4 regions of the Pseudoalteromonas sp. KG3 genome follow, and region 4 is predicted to be linked to each of the others. Evidence: predicted binding sites of a transcription regulator. Region 4 holds the regulator's gene; each other region holds the start of a gene.
The links. The regulator sigma-54, encoded in region 4, starts transcription at its own class of promoters, with help from an activator protein. The targets are predictions, from matches to a motif close to GTTGGCACGNNNNTNGNNT.

Region 1 (7,671 bases), 710 kb from region 4:
GTACCTAATGTTGAACCTTGGTGAAACTGTTGAGATACAGATGTTGTTTGCACACCATCACCATTTTTAGTTTTACCCGAGGTAAAAACTGATGATGCATACACATCAGCAAACTCAGCTCTCGACTCTTTAAAACCTGTGGTATTTACATTGGCGATGTTATTAGCTGTAACATCTAAATCTTTTTGTGCGGCAGCGATGCCTGTTAACGCAATATTGAAGCTCATAATTGACCTCTAAATTGTTAATATTTAGCCTTCGGCTAGAAATATACTTTAAATGGTTTATGCAATTTCTGCGACATCAGTCAGCTTAATCGCACCGGCTTTAGTGTTGATAATGATGCCATTAGCGCCATTAATACTTACACTTTCAATGTTTTTATATGTGGCTACAGGTAAACTGGTAAATTCCTCACCCATGCTGCCCTCAGCTTTTATACTGTATTCTCCTGCTGGAAGGCTTTCACCTGCTTCATTTTTACCATCCCAGTTAAAGCGTAAACCGCCTGCTGGTTGAGTATCTAAATTAATAGTTCTCACAAGTTGTCCAGAGGCATCCGTAATACTGAGCTTTAAATCTTTAACAGGACTTTCGATTGCGATTATGCCCGAGGCTTCACCGCTGCTGTTAAGATCTAATGTATCTGCTTCTACTAAAGCCTTCTTACCAACCAGAGTTGATGCCTGCAACGCAGAATTGGAGGTCATTGAAGCCGCCAAAGACTCAAATTTTGAATTTAAATTTGCGATACCTTCCGCCATAGTGAAATTAGTCATCTGCGCAATCATTTGATCGTTATCTGCAGGTTTGCTGGGATCTTGAAACGACAGCTGCTGCGTTAACAACGAGAAGAAATCTTCTTGCGTTAGTGCATCACTTTTCTTTTCGCCAGTAACTTGGTTATTCGTCCCGCGAAGTGAATCAATGTAACTTGACGATGCAGTGCTGATATCGTTACTCATAATCTAACCCTCAATTACCGCTGCCCAAGCAACAGTGTTTTACTTAACATTTGCTTCGCTGCATCAGCAACTTGCACATTGGTTTGATAAGAGCGTGAGGCAGAAATCATATTAGCCATTTCTTCAACGACATTAACGTTAGGTTTGTAGATATAACCGTTTTCATCCGCACTTGGATGGTTTGGGTTATATTCAATTTGTAGCGGTTTATCACTCTCTACAATGCCTAGTACTTTAACGCCAACAGACGACCCCTGATTACTGCCAGTTGATTCTGATGCTTTCATCAGCTCAGCGGCAAAAACAGGGTGACGCGCTCGGTACGTTTTGTCTTGGCTTGAGCTAATGGTATTCGCATTCGAAATATTACTCGCGGTTGTATTCAAGCGCACATTTTGTGCACTCATGCCACTACCTGAAATATCAAAAACGTTATATAAACTCATGCTTATGCTCCTTGACCACCGAGGGCTTTTTTAAGGCCTGAAATTTTACCACTCATAAACTGCAGGCTTGCCTGATACTCTAATGAGTTCTTTGTATACAAGTTTCGTTCCACTTGTATATCAACTGAGTTACCATCACCTGTATCTGCTTGATTTAGCGAGCGAAACATTTCACTATTACCAACATAACGACTGCCACCGGCAATGTGATTTGCATCCGTTGTGACCATGTTATTGCCGCCTTGTTGGTGGCTTTTTGCCGCTTTTAATGCTGAGGCAAAGTCGATGTCTTTCGCTTTATAGCCCGGCGTATCAGCATTAGCGATATTGGTTGCTAATAACTCTGCACGTTGCGAACGGATCAACATTGCATGAGGATGAACCCCAAATGCTTTATCAAAACTGATAGCCATAACCATCTCCAAAAAATTGACTTAGGATGTTTAATGCAAAAGGTGAGCCAGTTTAACTAGCTGCTAGGGAGATAAAGGTCTAGGGGAGCAACTCGGTGTTTACATTACTTGTAGGGAGTGGCTTGCCAGCGCGTTTACGTTAAATATAGGAACTAGGTTCTAGGGAAGTGACTAGCCGTTAGGATCCTAAAACCGAGCAGTTGGAAATTCATGGCTAAAGCCATTTCCTACGGTGTGTCTGCTCATTTACCCACATTCACTTCTCTTTGTGCAAAATATATCTTTAAGTGATTGATTCACCATAGAACAGCGAGTTAAGAAGTTAAGAGCTCGCTACGCTTATGCGCAATGATTGTAAGAATAGGCACTAGGTTTTAGGGAAGTGACTAGCCGTTAGGATCCTAAAACCGAGCACTTGGAAATTCATGGCTAAAGCCATTTCCTACGGGTGTATCTTGTGCAAAAGAGCTTTATTTACACAAGATAAACGCGAGCCTAGTTATAGGGGCAGTAAGGTCTTAATTTTAAAATATTATTTCTTTTGATAAATAATACCGGGGTTGCAACGCACCATATCAAATTCGTCACTTAAGCCCGACATCGATTCCGAGGCCCCTAAGAATAAGTACCCTTTAGGATTAAGCGCCTGCGCGAATTGCGCAATAATTTTTGCTTTAACTTCTGGAGCAAAATAAATGAGTACATTACGGCAAAAAATAATATCGAATTTACCCATTAACGCATATGAATCCAACAAGTTGAGATGGCGAAAACTGACCAATTTCTTGATTGAATCATTCACTTGCGCCATACCATTGCCGCTATCTTTGAAAAACTTTTTCCTACGCTCTATCGACAGCCCGCGCGCTAAAGCAAGCGAGTCATATTCTGCATGCTTGCACATATCCAACATGGTATTAGAAATATCGGTACCGATGATCTGAGCGCCCATTTTTAACACGCCTGGCTGTTTAGCTTGAAACTCAGCAACCGACATTGCTATAGAGTACGGCTCTTGGCCTGACGAACTTGCCGCAGACCAAATTTTCAGCGGCCGACGTAACTCTTTATATTCTGGAAATAATTTACTTTGTAGTAGTTCAAACGGGTATTGATCCCGAAACCACAAGGTTTCATTGGTGGTCATAGCATCAACTACTGCGGCACGTAACTGCCGCTCATGTGGGCTCAGCGTTTTACTAACTAGTTGCGACAATGATGCGACATTAAAGCGTACCATTAGCGGAGCAAGTCTGCTTTTGACTAAATAAAGCTTATTATCACCTAGCACAATACCGCATTGTTGCTCTAAAAAAGAACGAAACTGATCGTACTCGCGTTGCTCTAAATGCTTATTTTCCAAAGTTACACCGCCTTTTCAAATTAGTCACAATGAACCCATTTCTTCACTGCTGTCGCTAATTCATCCGGGTTGAACTTAGCAATAAAGTCATCAGCGCCCACTTTTTCAATCATCGCCTGATTAAATACGCCACTAAGTGATGTATGCAAAATCACATGAAGTGGGGCGAGCTTAGGGTCTGCTTTAATTTCTGCCGTTAAGGTATAGCCGTCCATTTCTGGCATTTCAACATCAGAGATCAATAACCCTACTCGCTCGGTAATATCGTTTTTACAATCTAGCTCGGCAATCTCTCGTAAACGTATCAGCGCTTCTTTACCATTTTTAGCAAGCTCTGTTTGCACGCCTAATGGTTCAAGCGCGCGTTTAACTTGATTACGAGCAACCGCAGAATCATCGGCAATAAATACAATGCGCTCACCTAAGTCTTTTTGGATCTCGCCGTCGTTTGCTATTTCAGCACTGACTTCGGTATTTACCGGACAGATTTCATTTAATATTTTTTCAACGTCGAGAATTTCTACTAATTCGTTTTCAATTTCTGTTACCGCAGTTAAATATGAATAGCGACCCGCTCCTGATGGCGGTGGCATTATTTTTTCCCAATTCATATTAACGATTCGTTCAACACCACCGACTAAAAAACCTTGCACAGAGCGATTATATTCAGCAATGATGATAAAACTATCTTTAATATTCTCGATCGCTGGGCCACCTACAGCCATCGATAAATCGATAACTGAAATAGTTTGCCCACGAATGTGCGCGACCCCTCTTATGTAAGGGTTTGACTTTGGCATATTTGTTAAAGGAGGGCATTGCAGTACTTCTCTCACTTTAAACACATTAATACCAAAGCGCTGCCGCCCTCTGAGCTTGAATAATAATAATTCAAGGCGGTTTTGCCCAACCAACTGAGTACGTTGGTTAACTGAGTCTAAAATGCCTGCCATTTCAATCTCCTAAAGAAAGCGAATAATAACGGAACAATAATTGCTTTCTTTTTGTAAAGCTACATAACTACATGGGAGCGTCTGTTTATTGACGCTAAATATTTATACCCTGTTTTCAACCATAAGCATAGTCGAAACATTATGAGTTTGTTAAAAAAAAGCCGAAGATACAGTGTTTTTTATTTTCTTGCTAGCCTATGCCTAGTTGCGCCACTGGCTGCGCAAACTTACAGTAAAGAGCAACTAGAGGAACTCGCTGTATCTTATGTATACGATCAGCTTGATCCTGCTACCGCAGATGATAAACAACTTAACGCTTTAAGTTTAGATAGTCGCATTCCTGATCGCAGTTGCGAGAATGCGCCCTCCTATACAATTCCAACCGAGCCTCCTTTTAATCGGCAGATCACCGTACAAATTAAATGTGATGATTTAAATGGCTGGAGTCAATACGTGCACGTGCGTATGATTGAGCTCTCCCCTGTTATCGTCGCCAGTGAAAATCTAAGTCGTGGTGAAGTGATTGAAGCTCATCATTTGAGTCTAGTTATGAAACCAAAACATTTTGTTCGCGCACAATATTTACAAGACGAAGAGCTGTTGATTGGCAGCCGCAGTAAACGTAATATACGCAGCGGCTACCCCGTTGCTTTAAATCAAATTTGTATGGTCTGCAAAGGGGATAATGTGACTATCTTTGCGACCATTCGCGGATTAAAAATAAAAACTTCCGGTTTAGCCCTAGAAGATGGTACTTTAGGGGAGCAAGTTAAAGTAAAAAATGCAAAATCAGGAAAAGTTTTAAATGCCCGTGTTGACGGCGTTGAGTCTGTGCAGGTAATTATCTAAATTTTCGCATTTATGCTAAAGTTTCTAATGTGTATGCCGATAACTAGGCATAAGTTGGGTAACGTATAGGTTAAAATCATGGTAAGCCAAGTAAATAAAGGTCAGCAACAGGCTAATGTGTTGACCAATGCTAAACAGCAAAAGGTTGATTTGCAAAACAATAATGCAAATACTGCGCAAGCAAATGCCCCTAAAGCAGCTGCTGACTCAGTGAGTCTAACTCCTCAAGCTCAGCAATTAAAATCATTACAAGATAAGGCTCAACAGTCTTCTGGTTTTGATAGTAATAAAGTTGCTGAACTTAAAAAGGCCATTAGTGAAGGTAAATATCAAATTGATGCTGAAAAGTTAGCCAAAAATATCGCTGCATTTGAGTTTGACGTGTATGGCTGATCACAACAGTTTGATCTGCTCTAAACTTGTTATGCAGCTCAATAGTTTAACATCGCTGGCTGATATCTTAGATGATGAATTAACAGCTATCGCCTCCCGTCGTGGTGAGGGCTTAAAAGACATCGCGAAACAAAAGCTTGGTTTTTTGAGCCAAATACAAACCTTAGATAAAGAACTTAAAACTTTACTCGCAAGTAATGAACTCGAATCTACCGAAGTCACAGACTTGATTGCTGACGTACGTAAATTATTAGAATCATGTAAAAAGAAAAATGATGTTAATGCTCATGCAGCCCATCATGCCCAATTAACTGTAAAACAGTTAAAAGACATTTTAATTGGCGTGCCAACGTCAACAACCTATGACCAAGGTGGTAGTGTTGTCCACGGTAACAGCAAAATCGTCCATAATTTAAAAGCGTAGTGCTCGCTCGTAGAAAATATCCTTTGTAATTTCCTTTCCTGTTTTTAGCAATACTTTTATTAAGCTAGCAACTTATTTATTAGACTGCCCCCAACTCCTAGTTAACCTGAGCTTCGGATAAGAAATTACTAATTTAAAGGAACTAAATGCTCGTTCCATGATCCGATCATTCGACCAAGAGTGATTAGAACAAAAAGGAACGAGCATGAACAAGTTAGTTGAAACGTACTGTGATGTCGATGATTTTTCAAAGTTATTTTTCCCAAGCTGGCAGCGTATATTGCTCGAAAATGGTGAAATTAAACGTCGAAGAGCATGCCGCTTATCTCCGTCAGAGGTGATGACTATTATCATCCATTTTCACCAGTCACATTACAGAGATTTCAAAAACTACTACCTTCACTATGTTTGCCGTCAACTTAAAGCCTATTTTCCAGAGTTGCTGAGTTACACAAGGTTTCTCGCGCTTATGCCTAGTGTGGTGGTTCCGATGTGCAGTTACCTCACATCAAAACTTGGCAAGCCCACAGGTATACAATTTGTTGACTCCACTAAAATAGAAGTGTGTCACATCATCAGAGCTAAAAGAAATAAAGTGTTTGAAGGCGTTGCTCATCATGGAAAAGGCACTATGGGTTGGTCATATGGATTCAAACTACATTTAATAATTAATCATTTAGGTGAGATTGTGGCGCTAAAGCTCACAACGGGCAATGTGGATGATCGAGAGCCTGTTTCTGATATGGCGGACTCTATCTTCGGAAAACTCTATGGCGACAAAGGTTATATCAGCAAAGCGCTCTCTGGTGAGTTACTAGAAAAAGGTGTCGAGTTAATCACGACGGTTCGAAAGAATATGAAGAAAAAATTTATTTCATTGTGGGACAGGGCTTTATTGAAAAAACGATTTATAATCGAAACGGTGAATGATCAATTGAAAAACATTTCTTACATTGAACACTCTAGACACCGCAGTATGCATGGCTTTATGCTAAATTTACTTGGTGGATTAATTGCCTATTGCCTAAAAGAGGAAAAGCCGTCATTAGATTTAACATCGCAAGAACTTGAAATTTTAGAGAGTAATAATCTAATGTTGGCTTAACCAGATCTCAGGTTAATATATTTAGCGATGGCGTAATCTTCGCAATCACCAAAACCTTTACCTAAGGTTTCGAGCGGCGTTGCCCAATAGTCATTTTGTTGCCAAAGCTGGATATCAGTGCGGTAGCGTAAGTTGCGCGCAAAAAAATCATTTACGATTAAAATTTTTTGTTGTTCAGTTTTATTCTGCGATTGGACTAACATTGTTTGCCAATTGCGAGCGACGGCTACACGAGCAGGGCCAAACTGTTGGTTCATTTTTTCTAAAAAGGTATTAAATTGGATAGGAAGACGGTCAGCATACACAAGCGTGGTAACAAGTATTAAAAGCAGCACAAAATGCAGTAACGGGCGATTACTCCATTTACTCAAAGATACACAACCAGAGCGAAAAGCCCTCACAGAGGCAACCTTGAGTAGGTCACTAAAAAACGCGTCGAGTTTCTGCTTGCCACAATCTTTATTCAATAAAAAACAGTAAATAAAGCATAGCACTGAAGCGTTAACAGTGAGATATTTTAGTCACTATTTTGTTGCTTATTAAAGCTAAATAGCAACAAATGTATTAGAGCTTAGTAATAGGTTACTTTTTTCACTTCGCGAGGTTTTATCTCGCCGATGTATAAATCATGCACCCGTTTCATATCAAGCTGTAACTCGGTTGCGTAGGTATCACCTACCGCGTAACTCTTAATCACTTGCGCACCTTTGATTATCCCTTGCACTTGGCTTTGCAATTGATCATTTTTTGCAATACTGCC
Region 2 (7,671 bases), 720 kb from region 4:
CTGAAACGGATAAACAAAGCGATGCTAGCCTCGACCCTGTCATTGGTTTAGGCGGACTACCAGTTAATATTGGCGGCGATAGTATTCAATTTGGTGTTGGCAGTGGTGCAAAATTTAAAGGGGATACTAAGTCAAATCAATCTAATAGTTTATTTGGTGATATTTCGGTGAATGTGATGCGGGTATTACCGAATGGTAATTTAGTGATCCGTGGTGAAAAATGGTTAACCTTAAACACCGGTGAAGAATTTATTCGTCTTGAAGGGCTTGTTCGTCCGCAAGATGTTACCGCAGATAATACTGTGACCTCTAACAGAATCGCGAATGCGCGCATTCAATATTCTGGTAAAGGGCAAATGCAAGAGACTCAAACGGGAGGGTGGTTAACACGATTCTTCAGTAGTTCTCTGTTCCCTTTTTAAAGGATGTTGATATGAATAGCTTGAAAGCGTTGCTGTGTATATGTTTATTAGTTTGGCACTGTAGTGCCAGCGCTGAACGTATCAAAGATGTATCAATGGTTGAAGGTGTTCGCTCAAACCAGTTAGTTGGTTATGGCCTGGTAGTAGGTTTACCTGGCACCGGTGAGCAAAGCCGCTTCACCGAACAAAGCTTTAAAGCCATGCTCAATAGCTTTGGTATTACAATGGCCGCCAATTTAAAGCCTAAGATTAAAAATGTGGCTGCGGTTGCAGTGCATGCCGAGTTACCTGCATTTAGAAAGCCAGGGCAGACAATCGATATTACGGTATCGTCAATCGGTAGTGCCGGTAGTTTACGCGGCGGCACATTACTGCAAACCTTCTTAAAAGGAGTTGACGGTAATACCTATGCGGTAGCACAAGGTAGTTTGATTGTGGGTGGTTTAGGTGTTGAAGGTGCTGATGGCAGTAAAGTCGTGATGAATACACCCACAGTTGGGCGTATTCCTAACGGCGCAACAGTCGAACGTGCGATTAACAGTCCTTTTATGCAAGGTGATTACATTACCTTTAATTTGAACCGTCCTGACTTTACGACTGCAAAACGTTTAGAGCAAACGATTAATGAGTTGGTTGGCCCTGATAGTGCCCATGCACTTGATGCCGCATCAATTCGTGTGATTGCTCCGCGTGATGCATCACAGCGTGTTGCTTATTTATCAACGCTTGAAAATTTAGAGTTTAAACCAGCCGATACCTCGGCAAAAATTATCGTTAATTCACGCACAGGCACTATAGTAATAGGTAAAAATGTAAAGTTACAAGCAGCGGCAATTACCCATGGTGGCCTAACGGTTACAATTGCAGAACAGCAAAATGTATCTCAGCCTAATGCGTTAAGTGAAGGGGAAACTGTTGTTACTAACCAAAGTATCATCGACGTTGACCAAGATGACTCACGGGCATTTGTGTTTAACCCTGGCGTGAGCCTTGATGACTTAGTACGCGCAATTAATGAAGTAGGTGCTGCACCAGGTGATTTAATGGCAATCCTTGAAGCATTAAAAGAAGCTGGGGCTATTAGTGGCCAACTTGTTGTAATTTAATTATGAAAGGCCCTAGGTTCTAGGTTACTAGAATTTAGGGTATATTCCGCCTTCCTTTCCTGCATAGTAATTTCCTATTGGCGCAATTATTGCATTATTAATTTCATTATTAATCACTGTGTCAAATTGCTGATGGATACTAATCATCTCGATAAACAAAACTTCTTTGATTTAGGTAATCTTAATACTTTACGCCAAGATGCCTTAAAAAGTGATGCCTCGCCAGAAGCATCAAAAGAAGCATTAAAAAAAGCAGCGGCACAATTTGAATCTATTTTTACGCAGATGTTGCTTAAAAGCATGCGCAAGGCCAATGAAGCGTTTGAAGATAAAGACAGCCCATTCAATTCCAGTGGCGTAAAGTTTTTTGAAGAAATGCATGACCAGCAGTTATCAGTTGATCTTTCGTCAAAAGGCTCATTGGGCTTAGCCGATCTGATTGTGCAACAACTCTCTCCTGATGCAAAAGGCTTTACCCCAAGCTCGGTGCTACGTACCACTGATAATTTCAGTAGTGATCAACGTGCAAGCGGTAAAAGTGCTGATAGTTCGCCTGACATGGCTGCTGTTACTAGCAGCTCATCAACAGCGAAGAAGCCGCAATTTGAAAATGCAGAAGACTTTATTAGTAGTGTTTGGGAGCATGCCAAAACAGCGGCTGAAAAAATTGGTTTAAACCCAGCAGTAATGGTTGCCCAAGCGGCGCTCGAGACGGGGTGGGGTAAGCATATTATTAATAAAAGTGATGGTAATAGCAGTTTTAACTTATTTAATATCAAATCAGATAGAAGCTGGCAGGGTGAGAAAGCCAATAAAATGACACTAGAATTTGAGCAAGGCACGCCAGTAAAAAAACAAGCAAGCTTTCGAGCATACGATTCTATTAAAGACAGTGTGAATGATTTTGTTGAGTTTTTGACAGAAAACCCACGTTACCAAGAAGCGCTACAAAATACCGCAAAACCGGCTGCCTTTTTAGATTCATTACAAAAAGCTGGTTATGCCACTGACCCCAATTACGCTGACAAAATTAAGCAAGTGCTAAACCACACAGAGCTTAAAACATTGGCGACATCATTGGTTCGCCAAGGAGTAAATTAACATGTCGTTTAACTTATTTGACATTGCAAGCTCAGGCGTTCGAGCTAGCTCTGAGTTACTGCAAACCACCAGTAAGAACATTACCAATGTTAATACGGTAGGTTATGTACGCGAGCGTACAGAGCATATGACCATGATTGATAACCAAGTCGGTCGTGGAGAAACCTATCGCTTATTAAATGAGTTTGCTCAAAAGCAGCTCAATCGCGATACTTCAAATAAAACCTTTTTTGATCAATTTGTCACTGAAGCGGGTCGTGTTGATAGCTTGTTTTCTCAAGAATCCAATAGTTTATCGACCAGTATGAATTCGTTATTCAATAATGTGCAGGAAAGTTTAAATCAACCGTCTTCATCTGTTGCACGCTCATTAGTGATGACAGATGCTGAAAACTTGCTTGATCAAATGGAGCGTTTGTCAGGCATTGTATTTGATCAAAAAAATATCGTTAATGAGCAGTTAGAAATTTTTTCTGATGAAGCCAATACATTAATTCAAAATATTAGCAGCTTGAATAAGCAAATAGCGACCGTAAATGGTACACGCAATGAAGCAAACTCAAGCACTATGTATAACGAGCGAGATTTAGCTATTCGTAAATTATCAGAGCTAATCGATGTAGAAACACTAGATGGCCCGAATGGTGAGAAGCTTGTTTTTATGGGTACTGGTGAGTCATTAGTAATGCAAGATGGTGCCTTTAATTTATTTTCGATGAATGGCGATCCGGATCCTAATTTTAAAGAATTACATTTAGATATAGATGGCGGCAAAGCGGTGCCGCTTGAAGTGGATGCGAGTAAATTAAAAGGTAAAATAGGTGGCCTACTGGCATTTCGTGATGACATTTTAGTGCCCGCGCAAAATCAACTTGGCCAAATGGGCTTGGCGATTGCAGATGCGTTTAATCAACAAAACCGTTTAGGAATGGACGGTAATGGCGAACTCGGTGGGGATATTTTTACAATCCCAACTATTGGCGGTCACGCTTATCAAGCCAATACAGGCAATTCAAGTATAACGGCGACTTTAGAGCCCGGCAAAGGCAGTGAAATTCCTGCCAGTGACTTTATTGTTACTTATACCAGTGGCACAACTGTTGAAATACAACCTGTCGATAATAAAGGTCAGCCATTAGGTACTCCTGCAACCGCGGATATCGTCGCTGGCGTAATTGATTCATCAACGATTACTGGCGGAGAGTCGTATGGTTTACAATTAAATGTGTCGGGTAGTGGTAATGTTGGCGATCAATTTTCAGTAAAGCTTAATGCACAAGCCGCATCAAGTTTAACACTCGCCACCGATAGGCCTGAAGCGCTCGCATTGGCATCACCTATCCGTACAGCTGATAACATAAATAATACTGGTAATGCCAATATATCTGCTGGAACAGTGAGCAGTGTAACTAGCGGTGGCTTTACAACGACAAGTCCACCAGCTTTAGCGAATGGTGATATTAGTATTGTCAAAACCGCAAACGCAAATGAATACACACTTACAGATGGCAACGGAACAACAACATTTACTATAACTCCCCCTGCTGAGAATATGCTTGCTCAAGCTGGCGCTCCGTATGACAGCTATGGTTTTGATTTTAACATTGAAGGAACACCAGCTATAGGTGATAGCTTTACATTAGAATTTAATGAAGGCGGCTTTGATGATAACCGCAATGGCTTAATGTTGGCTGGGCTACAAAGTGGCGAGTTAGTGCGGCAAAATGTTACCACAACCGCATCAGCTGATAACCATAAAACATTCAATCAAGCCTATGCTGGGTTAGTCACTGATATTGGTGTTGTAACCAATCAAGCTATGACCAACGGGGCTGCTTTTGACGCATTAGCCCAACAGTCAGAGGCGTGGTATGAGTCATTGTCAGGGGTGAATTTAGATGAAGAAGCTGCAAACTTATTGCGTTTTCAGCAGTCTTACGCAGCTTCTGCACAAGTGCTTTCAGCAGCTCGTACAATTTTCGACACTTTACTTAGTGCTGCGAGGTAATTATGCGTTTATCAAATAACCAAATGTATCAAAATAGCTTAAATTCTATTTTGAATAACCAACAAAATGTTAATAAAGCGCAAGAACAAGTTAATACTCAAAAACGCGTACTCACCGCGGCAGATGATCCATCGGCAACTGCGCGGGCTTTACTGTATACCGACCGTATTCAAACGAATGAACAGTATAGTAAAAATATTACTATGCTGACGAGTCGGTTAAATACCCAAGAAAGTGTGCTTGAGAATATTAAAGGCTCACTTGAGAAAGCTTATACACTCGCGATTCAAGCCGGTAATGGGGTTTATACAGATATAGACCGTGAAGGTATTGCTGAGGAACTTAAATCGATACAAAGTAGTGTGCTCGATTTAATGAATGCCAAAACTGAAGATGGCAAATATATATTTTCAGGCTATCAGGATAACACCCAAACTTATTCCTTAGATTCATCAACAGGTAAATATGTGTATGGCGGTGACCAAGGTCAGCACAAGATTAAAGTTGCAGAAGGGGTTGAGATCAAATCCAGCGACAACGGCTTTGATACCTTTGAAAAGGTCAATGCGCGTTTAAATGTCGCCTCTTATGACGGCGTTGTATCGGGTGGTATCACCAGTGCAAAAGTGTATGTACGTGAGCAGGCTCAGTTTGATGCATTTCATAAAGCGAATTATAACGCGGATCCGGCAGCTGGAGCTGGAGCAAATACGTTTAATATTATAACGACCGCCGGTACACCTAATACATATCAGCTCGAACAAGGTGGGAATATTGTCAGCACGGGTAGTTTTGAGGGATCAAAAATTAAACTTGCGGGGATGGAAATTGATATTAGCCCAGTTGCAAACGGGCAGGTAGACTTTACTTTAGAAGCGCCAAAAAAAGAAAATATTTTAAACACGCTAAGCGACTTAATAACAGGGTTAACTGACCCAACAATTAGTCAAGAAGATTATGACCAAGTGTTGGCTGCGGCGATGATTCAAATTGATAACAGTAAAAATCAGGTCTCTTTAACTGAAGCCGGTTTAGGTGGGCGTTTAAATACAGCTAAAAAAATCACCCAATCGAATACTGATTTGGATGTAAATAATAAATCATCGCGTGCGGATTTGGTTGAACTCGATATGGCTGAGGCCATTACAGAGCTCACTAAACAAGAAACTGCACTACAAGCCTCGCAGGCAACTTTTGGCCGCTTAGCTAAATTATCACTGTTCGATTACTTATAAGTAAGTTATAAGAACATCAAGAGTAAGGCAAAATATTGCCTTACTCTAGTATTTCCCCAGCCTTTTAAGATCATCTCCTTACTATTTAACAGCTTAATAATTTCCTGAAGAAAAAGATCAGCATAATAATCTCTTTAGTTGTTTAATAAACTTTATTAATTTAATAACGATAAAATTTATTAAATTACATGAGCTTAAAAAATAATATAAAAAAAATAAAAAAAAAGCTAAAGGATTTTTTTGCTAGACCGATAACTTAATTAACCAAGCAAAGTGTTGTAAATAACAACCACTGCTTAATCTAGTAAGTTTGAGAGTAAATGATAAGTTTACTTCTGGAGAGATATCATGGCTTTATATGTAAATACAAATGTTAGCGCGTTAAACGCACAAAGACAATTAAATAATTCTGGTAATGCACTAGATACATCATTCCAACGTTTATCATCTGGTTTTCGTATTAACAGTGCGAAAGATGATGCGGCAGGCCTACAAATTTCTGACCGTTTAACCTCACAAATTAACGGTTTGAACCAAGGTAACCGTAACGCGAACGATGGTATTTCATTAGCACAAACAGCTGAAGGGGCATTAGATGAAGTTACAGCAATGTTCCAACGTGTCAGAACACTATCACAGCAAGCAGCAAATGGTTCAAATACAGATGAAGACCGTTTAGCGATCCAAGAAGAAATACGTTCATTATCTGAAGAAGTAAACCGTGTAGCAAGCGATACTACATTTGGTGGGCAAAACTTATTAGATGGTTCTTATTCAGCTAACTTCCAAGTTGGAGCTGATGCAGTACAAAATATTAGTTTTAGCATGAGAGATGTAGGTACTACTGCAGGCGGTGCAAACTCTATTTCGGCAAATGGTGGATTCACATTATCTGGTATTGCGAGTGTTGCAAGTGTTGTTACTGGTGCAGCCTTAAGTGCCACAACAGCTAACATTAGTGCTGCAGTAGGCGCGGCTCCAGATGATACTGGTTTTGCAGATGTTTTCACTAAAGGAGGTATAAGTGTTTCCTCACAAGCTAATGCGCAAGCAGTGATGGCAGGTATGGATGCTATGATTGCGGTTGTTGATAAAAAGCGTGCAGAACTCGGTGCGGTACAAAACCGCTTTCAATCTACGATCCGTAACCAATCAAATATTTCTGAAAACTTAAGTGCAGCACAATCTCGTATTAAAGATACTGACTTTGCGCAAGAAACTGCAAACTTAACAAAAATGCAGATTCTACAACAGGCTAGCCAAACAATTCTTAGTCAGGCTAATCAACGTCCACAGGCAGCATTAAGTCTTCTAGGATAATAATTGGTTGGGAAGAGTCAATTAATTGACTAAGAATGTAGCGCCTTTGTCTAATGGGGTATTAACAAAGGCGCTGAAACGGATTGATAAAGCGGAGGCGCTTAAAAATCCTGTATTGTTCTAACATTTGTAAGAACATAATTGTTAAAGCACAAACTATGCCAATAGTAAGTGTTAGACACACCCACTCTCAAACTTATCTTCAAAGGGCCTTATAGGCCCTTTTCTCGTTTTTTTTAATTCAATGCAACTCTATCTATAAAGTTGGCCTAAAGATTGCTGAATACTTATTACGATTTAAATTAATCTGCAAAGTGGCAGTTTATTGCCCCCGGTCAACTTAACTTGACTGTAGTAACTGGTCACTTTGTCAAAATTCCACTCAGTAAATTAAAGAGTGGCTTTAATTTGACAGATAAGAAGAGAGTTTATTATGGCTTTATTTGTAAATACCAATGTCAGTGCACTTAATGCGCAAA
Region 3 (7,671 bases), on a different replicon from region 4:
ATAACAGTAACCAAAACTTTTTATGGCAGCCTAGTAGTGTGTTTGCCCGTGGCGGTCATATCAGCGATGCGAAGATTATTGATAACACCCTCGCCTTTGCCCGCTACTCAAAAGTTCCTGAACAAAACGCACAAAATTTACCATTTAGTACTGCTATGGAAGCTATTTGGCGAGAATCTGAAATAAATACCAGTAGTGTGCATTTAATTGTTAGCCAGCAAGCACACCTTTGGCAAAATCAATATCAAATTGGTTTTACCAAAGGGGGTGGCGGCTCAAAACAAGATCACACCTCACAATTCTCAGCCAATACCGCCTATACCGTTGATACCACAGAACGTAAAAATATAATCGCCAACTATGATGTATCCCCGCTTGATGGACAGGCTTGGCAACTTACAGAAGCACGTAACGACAGCCAAGATTCAAACGATCAAGAGTTCTATTTGCAAGGTGATTTTGAACGCGCAATTGATCATTCTATTATCAGCGCTATAAAAGTTGGCGCAAAGTACCGCGATCATCAACGTGATTTTATTCGTTATCGTTCATTTAACGGCGCATTTGATGGCATAGCCCAGCAACTTGATTGGAGCTTAGCTGACTACCCGGCGGCTTTTCCCAGTGGATTTTTATCCGAAATTGGCGATCAACACACTCTCAAAAATTACAGCTATGTCGATATCAACGCATTATCTACAGATTTTAAAACGATCGACTTTATACAGCAGGAAGAAAAAGCCAGCCGTTTCGATATTCAAGAACGCACAACAGCAGGTTATGTTAAATTAATGCTTGATGGCAATGACTACCGAGCAAACTTGGGGGTACGCGTTGTTAATACTGAACAAGACGCCGGTGCTTATAAACGTATTGGCTCACCGGTTGAGCAACAACAAAGCTTTGTCTGGCAGCAGCACAGCAAAAATTATGTAGATATTTTACCCAGTGCCAATATCAGCTTTGATTTAAGTGAGGACTTAATTGCCCGAGTCAGTGCCGCGCGGGTAATGTCTCGTCCGCAATATAATCATTTAATGCCGTCAACTAACTACAACGTCACGCAGGCGCAAGGCCAAGGCGGCAACCCAGACTTAGATCCCTATCGTGCCAATCAATTTGATCTAAGCGTTGAATGGTATTTTGATGATGCCGCGCTGCTCTCTGTGGCATTATTTAATAAAGACGTTGAATCCTTTGTCGAATTTAAGCGCACCATTGAGCAACACGAAGGCATTGATATGACCATTGACAGGCCCATCAATGGCAGCGGCGGCACAATCAGAGGGGTAGAAATTGGCTATCAACAAGAGCTTATATATGGTTTTGGTTTGATCACTAACTATACTTTTGTTGATGGCGATCGCACTGATAGCATCTCAGGGCGTGAAAATTACGTACCTGGCACTTCAAAACACACAATAAATTTAACCAGTTACTACGAAAATGACTAGTTAAGTTCGCGTTTGGCCTATAACTATCGCACTCATTTTGCCACCGGTGTAGGGGAGACCATGATGGATGATTTTGGTCAACTTGACGGCAGCATTACCTTCAAATTATCTGACAAGCTTGATTTTGTAGTAGAAGCAATCAATCTCACCGATGAAATCACTTACCTGTATGAGCGAAATGAATATGCACCTACGGGCATTTACCAAAATGGTCGACGTTTCTATGTTGGTGTTCGTTACAGCCATTAATCGTTCACGCTTGCGTGTTGACCGCAAATTTTAACATTCTAGGTACGTGCTGTTATAATCCTTCGATAATTAAAACAAGTGAATAAAACAAGCGAAGGAAAAATCATGCTAAAAACTAGCTTAGCACTGGCCATTGGGCTTTCAAGCTCATTGGCGGTTGCTGCCACATCGTTAACCGTTGAAGATATTCCAAAAATTCAATCTGTGCTACAAACCAGTATCAGCCCAGATGGCGAGACTGTGGCCTTTACCCGCTCTGTACCACGTGAATTATACGTAGATGAAAATGGCACGAATTACAGCGAGCTTTATGTTGTTGATGATGAAGGTGTTGAGCGCCCTTTCATTACCGGCACTGTAAGTATCAAGAGTATTCAATGGACAAACGACAGCAAAACCATTTATTTTTTAGCAAAGCTGAAAGATGACAAATTTAGCGCGCTATACCAAATCCCGGTTGATGGTGGTCAAGCGCAAAAAGTGTTGTCACTAAAAGACACATCTATTTCTAGTTATCAGTTAAGCCCAAACAACAAGCAACTTGCTATTTTAGCTATGCCAGCGGCTGATAAGTCTGAAAAAGAGCTGAAAAAACTCGGCTTTATGGCTGAAGTTTACGAGTTAGGTTTAAAGAATAAACAACTGTTTATTGTAGATTTGGCCAACGCAGACCAGCCATTAACCCCGCAACCTCTAAATGTTGCGAACTATGTCAGCGACGTTAACTGGGCAGCACAAGGCGACAAATTATTAGTTAAAACTCAGCCTACAGCACTGATTGACGATAAATACACTAAATCACAATGGCATTTATTTGATATTGCCAGCAACCAAGTAACCATGTCATTTGCCACCGAAGGTAAACTTGATGGCGCTGAGTTATCTCATGATGGTCGTTATATTGCGATTTTAGGTGCAGAAGATAAGCACGATCCGGCGACTGGCCGCTTATTTCTAGCGGATACTAAAACCGGTGAAGTAACAGACTGGTTACCCAACTTTATGGGGCATATCGTTGATTTTGAATGGTCTAATAAACGTAATACACTAAACTTTATTGCCAATGTAGGCACACAAAGCTTTGTCGCAAGTATTAAAACTGGTTCAAATAAATATAAAAAACTTATCAAAGAAGGTGAGCTTATTGCCTCAAACCTAAGTATTTCTGACTCTGATAAAACCATAGCGCTGCGCGGTAATACAGCTAAGCACCCAAATGAAGTATTTATTGTTCGTGGCTCTAAAGCGCAACGTTTAACCGATTCAAACACTTGGTTAAATGACAAACGTTTTGCTAAACAAGAGACTATTTCTTTAAAAGCCCGTGACGGTGTTGAGATTGATGGCGTATTAGTTTACCCACTCGATTACAGCGAAGGCACACGTTATCCATTGATCATGTCTGTGCACGGCGGCCCAGAAAGTCATGATAAAGATGGTTGGGTAACTAACTATTCTCGCCCAGGTCAAATGGGTGCAGCACGCGGTTATGCGGTGTTTTACCCTAACTACCGCGGCTCTACCGGTAAAGGGGTAGATTACTCGAAACTTGGCCAAAACGATTACGCAGGTAAAGAGTTTGATGATCTAGTTGATTTTAAAGATCATCTTGTTGGAATGGGCTTAGTAGATGGCAAACGTGTTGGCATCACCGGTGGTTCATACGGCGGCTATGCCTCTGCATGGGGCGCAACAAAGCTGACTGAACACTTTGCCGCAAGTGTTATGTTTGTGGGCGTAACTAATCAACTTTCAAAGTTTGGTACGACTGATATTTCCAATGAAATGAACCTAGTACATGCCCGCTCTTACCCGTGGGATAAGTGGCAGTGGTATTTAGAGCGCAGCCCTATTTACTGGGCTGGTCAATCAAAAACACCGCTGCTTATTATGCACGGTAAAGACGATCCACGTGTACACCCAGCACAATCAATGGAACTATACCGTTATATGAAAGTACAAGGCAAAGATGTACGTCTTGTATACTACCCGGGTGAAGGACACGGTAACCGAAAAGTGGCTGCCCAATACGATTACAGCTTACGCCTAATGCGTTGGATGGATAATTACTTAATTGATGGCAACAAAGATATGCCAGCATTTGAGATTGACCACGCAGCGAAGCTAAAAGCAGTAAAAGACGCGAATAAGTAGCATCTAAAATTACTTCTTGAAAGGCCAACCACAGTGTTGGCCTTTTTCATTTTAACCTGTAACTTTTACATTGCTTTTATATATTCTTGCTACTAAAGCTTTAAATATCAATATAAAACAATAGATTAAAACATGGCTCGTCACTTGCTTATGTTAACTGTAAATAAGTAAAGCAAGGATTAATCATGAATATTTTTGAAGCATTACGTAACGATCACGATAAACAGCGTTCACTGGTTGACGCCCTTATTGAAACGCATGGAGATTCACCAAACCGTCAATCATTGATGGATAACCTAAAAAATGAACTTGAAGAGCATGCTAAATTTGAAGAACGTTATTTTTATAACCCCTTAATGTTTGACGATTTAACCCATGAAAAAGCCCGTCATGGAATAGCCGAACATCATGAGCTTGACGAGTTAATTGAACAACTTGAAGAAACAGATATGAGTTCACCCGCCTGGTTAGTTACCGCGAAAAAGCTTCATCATCTTGTGCACCATCATTTAACTGAAGAAGAGCATGAAATATTTCAGTTAGCTGGGAAAGCTCTGAGCGAAGAGCAAAAACTAAGCTTAGCCGAAAAATATAACGATGCGATGAATTAAGCCTTATAGATGGGTGCTTTGCTAGCAAAAGCACCCTTTATAACGCGAGCAATGTAGCGTGTTTTGCTCATTAAAAGTTATATTTAATCGTGGCAGAAAAGTTACGCCCTGCGCTGGCAAGGTTTGCTAAGCTGTCGCCAGCATCATGACCAGCAAGATTATTATGCTGGTAATACTCTTTATCAAATATGTTATTTACCGCTAAATTTAGCTGTGTATCAGCTAATCGATAACTTAACTGCCAATCAACCGTGCCATAACCTGGGGTTTGGTATTTTCCTTCATTTACCTTCGTCATTTGTTTTGCCCAGTTTAAAATCACATTGCTGGCAAAATCATCCTGTTTGTAACTAATACCTAGATTACCTGACAGCGGACTGATACTGGAAATATATTCATCTGTGCTGTTATCTTTACCATCTTGATATGCCACATTAAAGAATAGATCAAGGCTGTCTGTTGCATAAAAGGTCGCGCCAAACTCCGCACCTTTAATCGTTACAGAGTCAAGGTTGTGGTATTGAAACGTATCTTGTATATACGAAAATGAGCCATCAGCATTAAAAACGCTGTCACGGTTAACCAGCTCAGTGGCCAAAAAGTTATCAAACTCATTGTAGAAAACAGCAGCATTAACTGTAAAGCTACCAATATGGCCACGTAAACCTAGTTCGTAGCTATCACTTTCTTCCGCCGATAGATCATCACTTGGCATGATTTCATAGATGTATTCTGAGGTCGGTTGATTATAGTGCTCAATGTACGCTAAATCATAGGCTGGCACTTTGAAACCTTGGCCATATTGCGCATACGCCGACAGCATATCGTTAATGTAATAAAGTGCACCCAAATTAAACGATAGGTGTTGATCATCAATTTTTGCAAACTGAGTGCCATCCGTTTTCAATGCACCATTAGGGTCCATTTCATAATAGTCAAACCGAACGCCTGGGGTGATCACTAAACGTTTATCCATGAACGAAATTTCATCATTAATGAAAAAGCCTGCTCTGAAGGTATCATTGCGCGGAAATTTACTGGTTGAGTCATCTTTACTGACCACACCATCCGCTTCTCGGTATTCGTGCACGGTACGCAAACTATCAGTTGTTTCAATATCTAAACCAAAGCCTAACGTGTGCTGCTGATTTAGCTGCTTACTGGCGTTCGATAACAAGCCTTTCGTGGTTTGCTTATAAAGACCTGTTTTAAACATGTCACGCTTTTCAACGGTACCAAACATCGGCGCATTAATATCTAAAAATGCGTACTCTTCATCTTCTTGACTGCTTTCATTGTAGTACCCCCTCACATTAAATTGATCCCACAGCAAGGTTTGCGCGTTGCTGTGATAGCTTAATTGATACGAGTTAGTTTCTTTATCAGTAATAGTGTGCTCATCGACAATGTTATACCCGTATTGTGCTAATGAACGAAAATAAGCCAATAAACCATCAGCGCTATCACCTTTCGCTTCTTGGCGCCAAAGATCAACGCTAAAATCTAGCGAGTCAGTTTCACTGATATTGTACTTGCCCTTATACATGAAGCTGCTTGATTCAATGTCAAATGGGCTCAGTGATCCATCATAACTTTGCTCTTCTTCACCATCGCGTAAGGTGCTACTAAGCACATGTTCAACATCGCCAGTAATAAAAGCCAAAGTACCAGCAAGCGTATATTGGCTACTTAAATCGCTATAACCGGCTTTAACATTACCTGCAAATTGCTCACCCGGCTGTAAATAATCGCTGGCATCTTTAGTGGTAAACACCACAATACCGCCTAATGCATCTGAGCCATACAATGATGACGATGCACCCTTTGCCACTTCAACCTGCTTTAACGTATCTGTTTCAATAAAACCGCGCCCTACAATATCGTTTAAGCCATTTGCCCCATAACCCTCATTCATGCGCATGCCGTCTTTGATCATTAAAATGCGATCCGAGCCCATGCCACGCACTGTAATATTTTGCGCACCACCAATGCGACCCGTAATTTGAATGCTCGGGTCATATTTAAATAATTGATTGATGTCGGTTACTGCTTGCATTTGCATCTCTTCAGCCGTCATTACTGAAATACTCGCAGCCACATCTTTTAAAGGCTTTACAATACGAGAGCCTGAAACAACCAGTACTTCTAATTCATCATTGGTAATTGACTGCGTATCATCTGCAATCGCACTAGCATGAAAAAGAACACTGCTAATAGCCAGTGTGATCAAAGAGAGTGTCGGCTTAAACATTTTTACATCCTTAATTTTTATTAGTAAAGCAGTGAATTCCTGCAAAAAACGAGAGAATAATACGCCATTATGAAAATTGATCAACACTAATGATAATAAATTTCATTTAGATTCTTGATTAATTATATGCAATGCTTTAAATTTGCCGCCTACTAATAAAAGGGGTAACTACTGTGAGTATTCAAACCATTGAAGTATTAATGGCTAATGTTTCTGAAATTTTAATGACACCGGTGATCATCGCTATTGTAGTGTTATTTATTTATGCAATTTTTGCATTGGGGCGGTTCATCAGCGAATATTGTATTCGTAAAAAACACAGCCTGCTCTATCAACGTCAAATAGACACTAAAAGTCCCAGCTGGTTGCGCGGCTTTGATATTCATAATTACTTTATTAAACACCCCAACGCGAGCGAGGATGAATACGAAGTTTTTGCGCTAAAACAACTCGAAACCTTACGAATTGTCACCCGTATTGCGCCAATGTTAGGGCTAATTGCCACTATGATCCCGATGGGGCCTGCACTCAAAGCATTAGCCGATGGCAACATTCAGGGTATTAGTGAAAATCTGATCATTGCATTTGCAGCGGTGATTTGGGGGTTAACTATTTCGACTATTACTTTTTGGCCTGCGTCAGTAAAAAAACGCTGGTGTGCCCAAGAGCTAATTAACATTCGTAAGTTTAGAGGCCAGTGAGATGCGCTTTTTAGATGAAGATGAAGAGTTAAACCCAATTGTAAGTGCGGTTAATCTAGTGGATGTATTTTTAGTGATCATTGCAGCATTACTGATCGCCATCGCACAAAACCCTCTCAGCCCATTTACTGCAGAAAATGTCACTGTGGTAAAAAATGCAGGCAAACCAAATATGCAAGTAATTGTAAAAGAAGGAAAAGAAATAAAACAATATCAATCAACGGGTGATATTGGCTCAGGTGCAGGAATGC
Region 4 (7,671 bases):
CTCTTGCTGGTAAGATGGTGCAGGAAAATGAAATGGCACAGGGCCATCTGATAAACCTTTTAAGAACTGCTGCACCAGCGGTGATTCATGATTACGCATTTCATCCGGGGTACCGCTGCCAATAACACCTTGATCAGCGATAATAATAACGTGATCGGCAATACTCATTACTTCGGTTACATCATGAGTCACTATCAGCGACGACAAACCGAGCACTTGATTAAGTGATTTAATCAGTTTAACCAACACGCCCATCGAAATAGGGTCTTGGCCTGCAAACGGTTCATCATACATAATTAATTCAGGATCAAGTGCGATAGAGCGTGCTAATGCAGCACGACGCGCCATTCCGCCTGAGAGCTCTGAAGGCATTAAATCCTGAGCACCACGAAGGCCAACGGCTTGTAATTTCATTAGCACTACTAGGCGGATTAAATCTTCACTAAGGCGAGTATGTTCACGCAGCGGAAACGCTATATTGTCAAACACAGACATATCGGTAAATAATGCACCGCTTTGGAATAACATACTCATTTTGGTACGTGCAGCGTAAAGTTCTTTACGCGACATACTTGGAATGTTATTACCTTCGAATAATATAGTGCCGCTATCTGGTTTTAACTGACCACCAATTAAACGCAACATGGTGGTTTTACCAATTCCGCTTGGCCCCATGATTGCCGTAATTTTCCCTTTAGGAACGCTAAAACTCATATTTTTATATATGCTGCGATTACCTCGAGAAAAACTTACATCCTTGATTTCTACTATTGGTTGCGACAAGTCGCTCTCCATTACTATATTCACTAGTTCTCCTATTTTAAGCGTTTTTACAGCAAGATGGAAAAAACAATTCGTAAAATTTTGTAATATTCTATGTAATAACAAGCAAAACCTTACAGCAGTAGGCTTAACAGACGCTTAAATAATTTTTTCTGAGGTAAAAATAACGACTTACTAACAAGTTGACCTGATTCTTTTATTTATACTTTCAGGTTGGCTTTTGTTACTATTTGCAGTCATCTTATTTTGAATAATTGGCGTAACACAATGGTGACTTCTTTTGTCATTTTAATTCTCGGGTTTGCAGCTCTCGTTTGGAGTGCAGATCGCTTTGTTTACGGCGCGGCTGCGCTGGCAAAAAATTTCGGTGTCCCTACACTAATTGTTGGCTTAACAGTGGTTGCTATGGGCTCGTCAGCCCCAGAAATGATGGTCTCAGCATCAGCTGCTCTTGCGGGTAAAACTGATACAGCCGTGGGTAATGCCGTTGGCTCAAATATCACTAATATTTTACTTGTGTTAGGTATTACCGCGCTATTGCGCCCTCTTTCAGTATCCTCAATGACCTTGAAGCGTGAAATGCCGCTGGTGTTGTTAGTGTCAATTGCTGCTTGGTATGTATTTTCTGATAACTACTTTTCATTTACAGAAGGCGTTGCATTAATCATTGGCTTTGTCGTATTTATTGCTGGCTTAGTTATTATTTCTATTCGCGCTAAAAACCAAGCTGATGACCCATTTGTCAGTGAAGCTTGTGAAGATGTGCCAGATAATGTGCCAACTAAGTCGGCTTTATTTTGGTTAATCATAGGTATGATATTACTGCCTATCAGCTCGCACTTTTTAGTCGGCTCTGCGGTTGATATTGCCAAATTCTTTGGCTTAAGTGATCTGGTCATTGGTTTAACCATTATTGCCATTGGTACTAGCCTACCTGAGCTTGCCGCCTGTATCGCAGGGGTACTGAAAAAAGAAGATGATTTAGCGCTGGGCAATATTGTCGGCTCAAATATCTTTAACATATTAGCAGTATTGCCACTGGCGGGTATTATCAACCCATCAATTATTGACCCATCGGCGGCAAACCGTGATGCCTTAATAATGATTGGTGCCACCATAGCATTGATTGCTATGTCTTTAAGTTTTAGAGGCACAAGACGCATTAATCGAGTTGAAGGTGGCCTGTTATTGGTCGCGTTTTTAGTCTATCAAGGTTATATTTTCAACCAAGTTGCTTAATGCTACCCAAAAATGGATAACACGATGACGCAGTTAAATTTTATTGAACAAGGTAAGCGGGTTCTCGATATCGAGCGCCAAGCACTGACTGAGATAGTCCAATACCTAGACGAAAACTTTAATCGAGCTTGCCAACTAATGTATCAATGCCATGGCAGGATCATTGTAGTGGGTATGGGAAAATCCGGTCATATTGGCAATAAAATTGCTGCAACATTGGCAAGTACCGGTACACCAGCGTTTTTTGTTCATCCTGGTGAAGCAAGCCATGGCGATTTAGGGATGATCACCCGCGATGATGTAGTCATGTTGCTATCCAACTCAGGTGAAACCAGCGAAGTACTCAATATAATTCCAGTTATTAAACGTATTGGCGCAAAAATGATTGCCATGACCGGTAATCCAGCATCGTCAATGGCAAAGTGGGCGGATGCTCATGTATGTATTAAAGTAAGCCAAGAAGCCTGCCCATTAGGGCTTGCACCTACAGCCAGCACCACAGCCACGCTCGCGATGGGTGATGCAATCGCTGTTGCGCTGCTAGAGACTCGCGGATTTACCGCCGACGACTTTGCACTATCACACCCAGGTGGCAGCTTAGGTAAACGCTTACTGCTATGCTTAAAAGATATTATGCACAGTGGTGATGCAACACCTATCATTAATGACAAACAATGCATCAAAGATGCGTTAATTGAAATGTCTGCCAAAGGCTTAGGTATGACCGCTATTGTTGATGATAACAACCAGCTTGCAGGATTGTTTACTGACGGTGATTTACGCCGTATTTTAGAGCAACGGGTTGATATTCATAGCACTTTGATAAGCACTGTAATGACCCGTTCTTGTACTACAGCAACCGCAGATATGCTCGCCGCAGAGGCACTCAACATTATGGAAAATAAGCGTATCAACGGCTTAATTGTGATTGATGATAATCAACATCCTATTGGTGCACTGAACATGCAGGATTTGCTAAAAGCAGGAGTTTTATAATGCAGTTTGCTGATTTATACCAGCCGCTTTGTGATGATGTACGCAGCCGCGCACAGAAAATTAAACTGCTTATTTGCGACATTGATGGCGTATTTTCAGATGGCCGTATTTATTTAGGCAACCAGGGTGAAGAGCTAAAAGCCTTTAATACCAAAGACGGCTTTGGCATTAAAGCCTTGATCAACAGTGGTTTTGAAGTCGCCGTGATCACCGGTCGTCATTCACAGATAGTTCAGCAACGAATGACTAGCCTGACTGTACCGCATATTTATCAAGGCCAAGAAAATAAGTTGCAAGCTTATCAACAGCTCAAAGATAAACTGCAGTTAACTGATGAGCAAATTGCCTACATTGGTGACGACGGTCCTGATATGCCAGTGATGGAATTGGTGGGGTTTGCGGTAGCAGTTAATGATGCACACCCACTCATAAAACGTATTTCACACTATACAACCATGTTGCCAGGTGGCTTTGGTGCAGTGCGTGAGTTAACTGATTTACTGATGCTTGAAAATGGTAAATCATTAACCTGCGAAGGAACCAGCTCATGAATAGTGCGCGTTTGATATTATGCGTATTGTTCGTCGTTTGTATGGTGTGGCTGTGGTTCCCTTATTTTAATCAGCCTACAACCACAGTACAGAATCAAGAAGATATAATAGCAAAACCTGATTACACAGCGGTGGCATTAAAACAAACCGCGTTTGATGAACAAGGTAAAATTAGTCACAAAGTAACCGCTGCAAAAATGGAGCTGTACCAGCAGTTAGGTTTTACTTACTTTGAGCAACCTATTTTTACTTTATATAATCAACAACAAACGTGGCAAATTAATGCAGACGAAGCCACCTTATATGAAAATCATCAATTAATTTTAGAAGGCAATGTGGTGGCTAAAAACCTCACCAACAACGCCATGATTGAACATATAAACGCAGACAACATTCAGGTTGATATTGAACTGCAAACCATGAGTTCTGAACAACCAGTAGAATTGATCGGACCAAATTTAAAGATCACTGGGCGCGGCCTCCATGCCGACTTAAAAGCCGAAGTGGTAGAACTAATTAACCATACGCGAACCATATATTATGACCAATAAATTTGCTCACTTGCTTGTTATACCAAGCTTATTCATAGCCTTTTCAAGTTTTGCAGAGACGGCCTCACCGCCTGCAGATCAAGTATCGATCAGTGCAGACAAGCAGCTTGCACAACTGAAAGATAATATCGGTATTTTTGAAAAAAATGTTGAGATCATTCATGGTAACCGTCGTATCAAAGCTGATCGCCTTGAAGTGCACAAACGTGAAGACTTAGGCGATAATAAACAATTACTAGTCGCAACTGGCAGCCCGGCTTATTTTGAAGAAAAACAAGCCGATGGCACAATTATGAGCGCCAGCGCAGATGAAGTTCGTTACGACGTTGCAAAACGCTACTTAACGCTAATTGGTGACGCACAGGTTACTCAAGCAGGGCAAAAGATTAACGCTAAAAGCATTACCTACGACATGGACCAACAACTGATCAGTGCTGAAAAAGGCGCTAGTTCAGACGATCGCGTACACACCATACTCGTGCCTGTAGACAGTAAAAAAACCAAATCTAAAGGTCAGCCATGAGTACATTAAAAGCTGAATTTTTAGCTAAAAGCTACAAAGGTCGTCAAGTAGTCAAAAGTGTTGGTTTAGAAGTCACCGCTGGCAGCATTGTTGGTTTACTGGGCCCAAATGGCGCAGGTAAAACCACTACTTTTTACATGATTGTCGGTTTAGTGCCTAGCGACAAAGGTAAAATCAGTATTGATGATAATGACATTACCCTGCTACCAATGCATAGCCGTGCCCGCTTGGGAATTGGTTACTTGCCTCAGGAGTCATCGATATTTCGCAAGTTGACTGTGTATCAAAACTTGATGGCGATTTTAGAAACTCGCAAAGACCTAAAAAAACAAGCCAGAGAAGAAGCCCTCGACAGCTTACTTGATGAATTTAGCATTCAACATATTCGTGACAGCCAAGGTATGGCGTTATCGGGTGGTGAACGCCGTCGCGTTGAAATTGCGCGCGCTTTAGCCGCAAATCCAAAATTTATCCTGCTAGATGAGCCTTTTGCTGGCGTTGATCCTATTTCAGTGTTAGATATAAAGAAGATTATTGAACACCTTAAAAACCGTGGTATTGGCGTACTTATTACCGACCACAATGTACGAGAAACCCTTGATGTTTGTGAAAAAGCCTACATAGTTTCTCATGGGGAGTTAATTGCATCAGGCACACCTGAGCATGTACTTGCCGACCAAACAGTTCGCGATGTTTACCTGGGTGAGCAATTTAGGCTATAAAGCCACACTCGGTAAAGCATCTGCTAAACTTAACAATGACAACAATAAAAGGATTGTTAGAGATACATGAGGCAATCACTCCAGCTGCGCATGGGCCAGCAACTTACAATGACACCGCAACTGCAACAAGCTATTCGCTTATTGCAGCTCAGTACATTGGATCTCCAGCAAGAAATTCAAGAAGCGCTAGATAGCAATCCGTTGTTAGAACTAGAAGAACATGAATATTCAGAAGATGCTGCTGGCAAAAACGAACAAAAACAAGACAACGATGACTTAACTGTCAGTGCCTCAGCGGACGACAAGCCTAGCGAATACGAACAAGAAAGCAGCGAAGCATTAAGTAAAGAAACCCTCAGTGACGAAATGGCAATGGACGTCACTTGGGATGAATACATGAGTGCTGCGCCTAACAGTTCATCGGGGCCAATGCCCGAAGATGAATCTATTTATCAAGGCGCCTCAACAGAGACCTTGCATGAATATTTAATGTGGCAGTTACAGCTAACGCCCTTTAGCCCAACCGATGAAGCAATCGCCATTGCCATTGTTGAGGCCATTGATGACTCTGGTATTTTAACACTCAGCTGTGAAGACCTTGTAGAGAGCTTAAATCAAGGCAACAGCGAAGAAGAAATCGAACTGGACGAAGTGCAAGCGGTTTTAAAGCGCATTCAATTATTTGATCCTGTTGGCATTGCCGCCCGTAGTTTACAAGAGTGTTTATGTATTCAATTAAATCAATTTGATCCTGCAACTCCTTGGATTGCAGAGACAAAAATGATTTTAACGGATCATATCGATTTATTAGCTAGTCGCGACTATCGCACTTTGATGAAAAAGACTAAGCTTAAAGAAGAAGATTTAAAAGAAGTCATGACACTGATCCACAGTCTCAACCCAAAGCCTGCGGATACCATAGTACGGGAAGAGTCAGAGTACGTTATTCCTGATGTATCAGTGAAAAAAATTAAAGGCCGCTGGGTGGTTGAACTTAATCCAGACAGCATGCCAAAAATTAGAGTGAACAGCCAATATGCGGCCATGTCACGCTCCGTTAAATCGAGCACTGACAGCCAATTTATTCGTTCGCATCTGCAAGAAGCTAAATGGTTTATAAAAAGCCTAGAAAGTCGTAACGACACATTACTCAAAGTAACCAACTGCATTGTTAAACAGCAGCAAGGATTCTTTGAACATGGCCCTGAAGCTATGCGCCCGATGGTGCTAAATGACGTTGCTGAAATGGTTGAAATGCATGAGTCGACAATTTCTCGCGTAACAACCCAAAAATACATGCATACTCCACGGGGTATTTTTGAGCTAAAATATTTTTTCTCAAGTCATGTAAGCACTGAGAACGGCGGTGAATGTTCGTCTACCGCAATTCGCGCATTGATCAGAAAACTGATCAGCGCAGAAAACTCAGCGAAACCATTGAGTGATAGTAAAATTGCAGATATATTGGCAGAGCAAGGTATCAAAGTAGCTAGACGGACTATTGCAAAATACCGCGAGTCACTGGCTATTCCACCGTCAAATCAAAGAAAGAGTTTGATTTAAGGCGTAAAATCAAAAAAGGAAAATGCTTATGCAACTAAATTTAACTGGTCGTCACGTAGAAATTACTGATTCATTAAGAGACTATGTAAACAATAAGTTTGCGAAGCTTGAGAGGCATTTTGATCACATCAACAATGTCCATGTTATTCTTGACGTTGAAAAGCTAAGCCAAAAAGCAGAAGCCACAATACATGTTAGTGGCGCTGAATTATTTGCCTCAACTGAGCACCAAGACATGTATGCAGCCATTGACGGACTAATTGACAAACTTGACCGTCAAGTAATCAAACACAAAGAGAAGCACGCTCGACACTAATACTATGAAATTAAGCTCACTTATTTGCCAGGACTGCAGCAAAGCTGCGGTCCTTTTTAATAGCAAAAAACGGATCATTGAATTTATCAGCCAATTGGCTCATGAACAACTTCCTCAGCTATCACAACAAGAAATCCTCGATGCATTACTCGCCAGAGAAAAACTAGGCAGTACGGGGATTGGTCGTGGTATTGCTATTCCACATGGCCGTATGACGGGTATTGAAAGCCCACTAGCGATAATTTTAGTAAGCGAAACACCGATTAATTTTGATGCGATTGATAACCGTCCTGTGGATCTCTTTATCGCCCTCATCGTACCAGATGGTGATAGCCAACTTCATTTAAAGACGTTAGCCACAATTGCTGATAAACTTAACGATAAAGATTTTTGCAAACAATTACGTAGTGCAAAAACAGATCAAGAT

Region 1: a site for sigma-54 is predicted at 1,858-1,876, ahead of flgB (flagellar basal body rod protein FlgB). Genes of this name have one in related genera too.
Region 2: a site for sigma-54 is predicted at 1,605-1,623, ahead of flgJ (flagellar assembly peptidoglycan hydrolase FlgJ). Genes of this name have one in related genera too.
Region 3: a site for sigma-54 is predicted at 3,989-4,007, ahead of NDQ71_RS18990 (hemerythrin domain-containing protein). Genes of this name have one in related genera too.

Annotation. Positions count from the first base shown of each region.
Region 1 covers NZ_CP098523.1:1,349,510-1,357,180, forward strand. Annotated here, with positions in the region: gene flgE (flagellar hook protein FlgE) at 1-227, opposite strand, end outside; gene NDQ71_RS06490 (flagellar hook assembly protein FlgD) at 285-965, opposite strand; gene flgC (flagellar basal body rod protein FlgC) at 980-1,411, opposite strand; gene flgB (flagellar basal body rod protein FlgB) at 1,414-1,824, opposite strand; gene NDQ71_RS06505 (protein-glutamate O-methyltransferase CheR) at 2,357-3,187, opposite strand; gene NDQ71_RS06510 (chemotaxis protein) at 3,208-4,140, opposite strand; gene flgA (flagellar basal body P-ring formation chaperone FlgA) at 4,282-4,989, shown strand; gene flgM (flagellar biosynthesis anti-sigma factor FlgM) at 5,068-5,382, shown strand; gene flgN (flagellar export chaperone FlgN) at 5,375-5,806, shown strand; gene NDQ71_RS06530 (IS982 family transposase) at 6,012-6,911, shown strand; gene NDQ71_RS06535 (transglutaminase-like cysteine peptidase) at 6,908-7,312, opposite strand; gene NDQ71_RS06540 (LPP20 family lipoprotein) at 7,483-7,671, opposite strand, start outside.
Region 2 covers NZ_CP098523.1:1,338,700-1,346,370, reverse strand. Annotated here, with positions in the region: gene flgH (flagellar basal body L-ring protein FlgH) at 1-422, shown strand, start outside; gene NDQ71_RS06465 (flagellar basal body P-ring protein FlgI) at 434-1,528, shown strand; gene flgJ (flagellar assembly peptidoglycan hydrolase FlgJ) at 1,661-2,629, shown strand; gene flgK (flagellar hook-associated protein FlgK) at 2,631-4,637, shown strand; gene flgL (flagellar hook-associated protein FlgL) at 4,640-5,872, shown strand; gene NDQ71_RS06445 (flagellin) at 6,221-7,192, shown strand; gene NDQ71_RS06440 (flagellin) at 7,626-7,671, shown strand, end outside.
Region 3 covers NZ_CP098524.1:103,259-110,929, reverse strand. Annotated here, with positions in the region: gene NDQ71_RS19000 (TonB-dependent receptor) at 1-1,454, shown strand, start outside; gene NDQ71_RS24450 (hypothetical protein) at 1,467-1,703, shown strand; gene NDQ71_RS18995 (S9 family peptidase) at 1,809-3,857, shown strand; gene NDQ71_RS18990 (hemerythrin domain-containing protein) at 4,043-4,468, shown strand; gene NDQ71_RS18985 (TonB-dependent hemoglobin/transferrin/lactoferrin family receptor) at 4,539-6,719, opposite strand; gene NDQ71_RS18980 (MotA/TolQ/ExbB proton channel family protein) at 6,893-7,420, shown strand; gene NDQ71_RS18975 (DUF2149 domain-containing protein) at 7,422-7,671, shown strand, end outside.
Region 4 covers NZ_CP098523.1:2,057,191-2,064,861, forward strand. Annotated here, with positions in the region: gene mlaF (phospholipid ABC transporter ATP-binding protein MlaF) at 1-795, opposite strand, end outside; gene NDQ71_RS09780 (calcium/sodium antiporter) at 1,051-2,022, shown strand; gene NDQ71_RS09785 (KpsF/GutQ family sugar-phosphate isomerase) at 2,047-3,018, shown strand; gene kdsC (3-deoxy-manno-octulosonate-8-phosphatase KdsC) at 3,018-3,569, shown strand; gene lptC (LPS export ABC transporter periplasmic protein LptC) at 3,566-4,120, shown strand; gene lptA (lipopolysaccharide transport periplasmic protein LptA) at 4,110-4,643, shown strand; gene lptB (LPS export ABC transporter ATP-binding protein) at 4,640-5,365, shown strand; gene NDQ71_RS09810 (RNA polymerase factor sigma-54) at 5,432-6,928, shown strand; gene hpf (ribosome hibernation promoting factor) at 6,957-7,244, shown strand; gene ptsN (PTS IIA-like nitrogen regulatory protein PtsN) at 7,249-7,671, shown strand, end outside.